One region of the Terribacillus sp. FSL K6-0262 genome, then DNA from elsewhere that is predicted to be linked to it. Evidence: riboswitches for the same ligand, from Rfam matches in the RefSeq annotation. Region 1 holds a riboswitch; the other holds the start of a gene.
What was found. A riboswitch is a leader RNA that binds a small molecule or an ion and turns the genes downstream of it on or off. The one in region 1 is predicted to bind S-adenosylmethionine.
Positions count from the first base shown of each region.

Region 2: it holds a riboswitch for S-adenosylmethionine, as region 1 does, so the genes downstream of both, MHI54_RS05665 (hypothetical protein) here and MHI54_RS13725 (methionine ABC transporter ATP-binding protein) in region 1, are expected to answer to the same signal.

Region 1 covers NZ_CP150277.1:2,684,412-2,687,565, reverse strand. Annotated here, with positions in the region: gene MHI54_RS13730 (methionine ABC transporter permease) at 1-463, opposite strand, end outside; gene MHI54_RS13725 (methionine ABC transporter ATP-binding protein) at 456-1,478, opposite strand; SAM riboswitch class I at 1,582-1,683, opposite strand; gene MHI54_RS13720 (hypothetical protein) at 1,743-2,072, opposite strand; gene MHI54_RS13715 (thioredoxin family protein) at 2,156-2,446, opposite strand; gene MHI54_RS13710 (toprim domain-containing protein) at 2,474-2,824, opposite strand; gene gcvH (glycine cleavage system protein GcvH) at 2,957-3,154, opposite strand, start outside.
Region 2 covers NZ_CP150277.1:1,112,281-1,115,434, reverse strand. Annotated here, with positions in the region: gene MHI54_RS05675 (amino acid permease) at 1-97, shown strand, start outside; gene MHI54_RS05670 (DegV family protein) at 239-1,114, shown strand; SAM riboswitch class I at 1,724-1,828, shown strand; gene MHI54_RS05665 (hypothetical protein) at 1,910-2,875, shown strand; gene MHI54_RS05660 (hypothetical protein) at 2,899-3,154, shown strand, end outside.

The sequences.
Region 1 (3,154 bases):
TACCCGAGACAAGTGCCGGCATGGACTCTTTCAGCAGAACTTTGAACATGATCGTACTATTCTTTGCCCCCATTGCCTTGGCAGCCTCGACTACTCCATTGTCCACTTCTTTCAATGCGATCTCGACTAACCTTGCATAGAATGGTGCAGATCCGATGATCAGCGCCGGCAATGCTGCCTCCGGACCGCGGATCGTACCGACGATGAAATCGGTGAATGGGAACAGCAGCAAGATTAGGATGATGAACGGGATCGCACGGAATATATTGACGACCGCTGCCACAATCCAATAAACGACTTTATTCTCCCACAGTTTTCCCTTACTGGTCAGATAAAGCAAAAGACCAAGGATGATTCCGATGATGAAAGTACCGATCAAGGAAAGAATCGTCATATAGAATGTCTCATAGATGGCGGTATTCAAATCTGCTATATCTACATTCGGAAACCATTTCTCAAACAAGTTCCTGCACCTCCACTTTCACATTCGCCCCGCGGATGAAGTCAAGTGCCTTCTCCACTTCCGCTTCACTGCCCACAAGCTGCAGGAACAGGCTGCCGACTGCGCCGGTTTGTGTCTGCAGTACATTCCCCTGCAGGATATTGATGTCCACATCAAATTGCTTCGCGGTCTGGCTGACAACTGTCTGATTGACATTGTCCCCTGAGAAGGAAAGCTTCACGATCGTGCCTGAACCTTCTTTCATCGCAGCCGCCGATAAGGATTCATATTGCTCGCTTCCATCCAATTGCTGGACGAAACGCTTCGTGATCGCTTGCTGCGGATTTTGGAACACTTCCGCTGCATCACCCTTCTCCACGATCCTGCCGGTATCCATTACGGCAACACGATGGCAGATTTTACGGATGACATTCATTTCATGCGTGATCATGACGATCGTCAAACCGAGACGTTTGTTGATGTCCACCAGCAGATCGAGGATGCTGTCTGTCGTTTCCGGATCCAATGCAGATGTCGCTTCATCACACAGCAGTACTTTCGGATCGTTCGCCAGTGCTCTCGCAATGCCGACACGCTGCTTCTGACCGCCGCTTAATTGGGATGGGTAAGCATTTTCGCGTCCTTTCAGACCGACAAGCTCAATCAATCGATCAACCTTCGCTTTTCTTTCTTTTTTCGGTACGCCCGCTATTTCCAGTGGAAAAGCGATGTTTTGGTGCACCGTACGGGACCATAGCAGATTGAAGTGCTGGAAGATCATCCCGATTTCCTGTCTGGCAAGCCGGAGTTCGTTTTTCCGCTGTTTTACAATATCCTTGCCATTGATGATTATTTCACCGGCTGTCGGTTCTTCCAGACGGTTCAGCAAGCGCACGAAGGTACTTTTACCAGCACCGCTGTACCCGATCACACCAAAGATTTCACCCGACTCGATCGTCAAGTCAAGCTGATCAACCGCTGTAATATTCTGTTTTTTCGTACGATATATTTTGGAGAGGTTCTTGATGGTAATCAATATCCGCTCCTCCTTCCCCATGTTGCTCTGCAAACATAAAAAACATAAAAAAGCGTCTTTTTGTCATGAGAACAAAAAGACGCTTTTGGTTGCGAAAATTGTTCTCTCATCTGTACAGGTTTCCCTGCAGGAATTGGCACCATACAGGAAAACCTGTGGTTGCCGGGCTTCATCGGGCCAGTCCCTCCGCCACTCTTGATAAGAGTTTTATATATGATTGCTAAAAAGGAGTTTAGCACTAGTACAAAGTTCTGTCAACATATATTACAAACTGCCACGGGCTCCAAGGAACAAAAGCGCTTCCATAAGAAGGATATGCTGATAATCCCCTTCCACTACCTGCCTGTCGCATAAACTGCGAAGCTGCACTTGGCCCGCAAGAAGCTGATGAAGTGTGCGCTCATCCGTACGGATATACAGAAATCCATAAGGCTTCGTGGCCGGCGTCGTCAGACTGCTCCTATCAATATGCAAATCGAAATGATCATCTTCCCATTCTATAAAGACCTTCAGCCGTTTGTCATTGCATAAAGGCAGCAGATCCTCCCTTGCCTCGATTTGCCGTTTGAGCTTTTCCATTTCTTCCATGATCATCCTTCATCCCCCCTGCTTTGTATTTGGCTCCGTGCCCTCCGAATTCCTGCAAGAAAAAACAGCTTTCCAATTGGAAAGCTGTTTTATTCACCCAGCGTTTTTGCCAGCATATGCTGGACAGAATGAAACGCATATATTTTCTCCTGAACTTCCCCTTGTTCAAAGACAATCAGACAAGGTACGCTCTCAATCCGATATTCCTGCATGAAATCCGGAAATAGGGAGGCGTTCAGTTTATGATAATATTCCTGGCCCGTCAAAGTCTCCACTGTCAGGAGCATTTTCTCGGCAAGCTGGCATGTGCCGCAGAACGGTGTATGCACAAATATCCTTGCCTGTTCCTGCCGAATGACTTCCCGGACCTCTTTTTCGATGACGTTGATAATTCATCCCTTCTTTCATCAGGCGAGGAAGAATGGATGCACCATGATACTTCGGCTAAGCAGGGCCGTGGCCAATTCAGGTGCCGGGGTCGCCGCTACCTCTCGATAGGTTCTGTCTACGTAAATATGCTGGGCATGCGGAAGCTCTCTGGCAAGCTGTTTCCTCAGCTTATGTCCGGCGCTGTCCTCATCCACCATGATATATACTTGCTTGTGATCCAAGTCATAGTCATACAAAAGCTGTTCCAGCCGCTCGATGCCCAATGTTCCATTGGTGCAGATGATCGTCACTTCCTCATCGATGATCTTCTTTATCTGCTCTTTATCCGAGCGTCCTTCCACAATAATGACCTTTTCTTCATCACCCATACTGGCATCACCTATTCTGATCGATATTTGATTGCTTCCTTGCCCGTGCTCCGAATAAAGGCAGCTTAGCAATGACGCTTGCCATAGTATATGAAAAGAAACCGCTGCCCTTGCCAACAAGGGCAGCAAAAATTAATCCTCTTTGATTCTTCCTTCGTAATCCTCTACCGAAAGCAGGCTTTCATAAGCTGCTTCATCGTCTGCTTCCACCACGATCATCCATGCCTTCTCGTATGGGGATTCATTTACAAATTCGGGGCTGTCGTCCAAGTCTTCGTTCACAGCCACGACTTTACCGCTGATCGGAGCATACAGCTCGGATACTGTTTT
Region 2 (3,154 bases), 1.6 Mb from region 1:
TTGCTGGATCATCTATAAAGTCAAAAAGAAAACGAAGGTGTACAAATTGGAGGAAGTTGATTTGACTACTCCATCACATGAAACAGCACCTGAATGAGCAAAAGCTGCCGATCACTCGGCAGCTTTTTTGCTTGGAAACGGGAAGCTGCATCCGGCAGCTGGAATGCATGAATAATTTCCTGCATTTTTTTGTATCTTTATCCTATATACCCGTTATACTGAAACTAGAGGTGAATAAATGAAAATTGCAATTGTGACAGACAGTCTCACGAACCTGAGAGAAGAGGATTTACAGCGATATCCTTTTATATATTACGCCCATTTACATGTCATTATTGATGACAAGTCCTATGCTGACTTAAAAGAGATCACCAATGATCAGCTATTTCGGTTCATTGATCAGGGGGCTGCATATTCTTCTTCCCTGCCGTCACCAGAGGTATTTGTAAAGCTTTATGAAGAACTGCTGGCAGAATACGATGCTATCATCAGCTTGCACTGCACAGAGAATGTAAGCGGTACCGTCAATTCCGCCCGTATTGCCAGGGATACAATCGAAGGCGCTGACGGGAGGATCACTGTCATTGATACGAATACTGCCTCCATCGGTACAGAAAATATCGTCATCAAAGTGTGCCAGCTCATGGAGCAAGGGGAAGCTTTCGATGAAATATTGAGGGCGGTTGAATTTTACCGTTCCCACAGCCAGCTCTACCTTACGATAAATGACCTGACTACACTGGTGCGTACCGGCCGAATTTCGAAAACAGCCTCCAGGATCGGAAACCTCCTGCATATAAAACCGATTGTCGGTTTTGAGGAAGCGAAGCTGGAAGTCATGGGTAAGGTCCGCACGAAGAAACGCCTGCTGAAGTGGATGCTGGAAAAATTACGACATAATATCGAGCAATCCGGGAAACAGGTTGTCCGGATAACACATGTGAATTCCACCGAGCTTGCCGCTGAGTTAAAGGAAGCAATGGAAGCATTCGGTGATAAAGCAGAAGTCTTCATCAGCAACGAAATAAGCTCCGTCATGGCAATTCATTTTGGACGGGGCGGTATCGGTGCCAGCTGGATGCCGGCTGACTATCCATATGAATCGGCTACATGATACAGGGACCTCGGACAGCGTGATTGCCCGAGGTTTTATTGTAATGATCAATCCAATGCTGCTAAATGGATAAGTGTAAAGTCCTATGGGGTTTGTAACGCCATAATCGTCAGCTTCCATTATCCAAAATTATGTAATATAATAAAATATTACAAAGGGGTTGAAGGCAGCTATGAAAATCTGGGATTTTATATCTAAGTATTGGTTCGGTATATTTCTGGTGTTGTATCTCTTACTTCGGGATTATCCATTTGGAAGTACATCACAGACAATTAGCGATATTCTCATGTTAGTAACTGTAATCCTGACTATCATTAGTTGGGTTGTATCTAAGAAAGCCAATCAAGTAAAGAAAGAAATAGAAGAATTGGAGAATAACTGAGTCACCTATTGGTGGCTTTTTTGATGCATAAGAGTATTTGAATATCCATTATTTGTTTCATTTTTTATATTGCAAGCCGAAGAGAATTTTTTATTAATTACAATTTCAGCTGTTTTTTATTACTTTGGTTTATAGGTTTTCCCTGCATCCAGTTATCCTGAGTATACCGATAAGATATATTGACAATCATTGAATGGAATGATAAACTTTCTGAAAACTGTATATGTTTCTTATCCAGAGAGGTGGAGGGATATGGCCCTGCGAAGCCTCAGCAGCAGGTCTGACGACAGACACTGTGCTAATTCCATCGGTTCATAACCGGCAGATAAGATGAATAGAGGAAGCCTCTCGACGCATCTTGTCCGAGAGGCTTTTGTATTTGTCCCGCTGCCTATACGAAAGGGGAAGGCAACATGTTTGAATTGATCCGGGAATTATCCAAGTACAAAGGGTATAATCAATCGTTTGTTTCACAAATCGTCGATAAGATCACGCCGTTTGCGGATGAGATGCACTTCGACAGACGGGGGAATCTTATTGTCCGTAAATATGGAGAAAAGTATACGCCAAAAATCACCTTGCTGGCAGAGGTGAAGGAAGAAATCTATGTGGTGACATCGATCACCGAGTCAGGGGCGCTTGTAGCAGACGCGAATTATTTTTCGTTGACGTATGCGCAAGGGCAATCGGTCCAGGTAGAGACAAAGAATGGATTGCTGTGCGGAGTGGTCATGGCAGGTGAAGCAGGTCAGCATGCCGCTGTCATCGATATCGGGGCCAATACCGAGCATGATGCACGTGAAATGGGGGTGGAACCAGGCAATCATGTGACATTATTCGATGACTTCCTGTATCTTGGTGACGAAGTGAGCGGCCGCGTCGTCGGGAAAGGGCTGGATAATAAGATTGCACCGGCAATTGCAATCAATCTTCTGCAGCAATGGGATACAGCGGAAGGGGACATCACCATCATCTTCTTTCCTTTCCATAATAAGAAGCATCTTGCCAATCAGCTAGAAGGGGAAGCTGCCTTTTATATCGGGTCCGTCCCCCAGCAAAGAATCGCTCATAAAAGCCGGGGAGCAATCGAACTGGGAAGCGGTGTCGCAATCAAAGTGGCAGATAAGACGATACCAATCAATCAGACCCTGAAAAATCAGCTGGTCGATTTGGCCATTGCACATGACATCCCATTTCAACTGGAATTCCTGTTCCGTCATCGGTATAAGAAACTGTCCACTAAAACGCCGGTAAGCATCCTGAATATCCCGATCGAGCATCTCGACCAGACGACACAGGTCGTTTCGGTGAAGGATTTGGAGGATACCAATCAGCTGATCCAGACCTATCTCTGGCGGAGCAAGGAACTGCAATTTTAAGGAATGCTCTCCCATTCCCGTCCATGTTACCGTATACTGTAGCCATCGTCATAAGCAAAGCACACAAAGCAGGAGCCGACAGCCTATTTGTCCGTGATACAGATGTCGCGGGAGGGGAAGGAAGCGGGTTCCAGATATATGCAGGGATCCACGTACCAGAAGAGGCTCCTGTATTCGATAAGCAGGCGACTAATGCTTTTCATGGACATTTCAATATTGATAATTTCTCTGTCGTACGGTCGGCAGCAGAGGATATATTTGATCCGGTACATGATACGT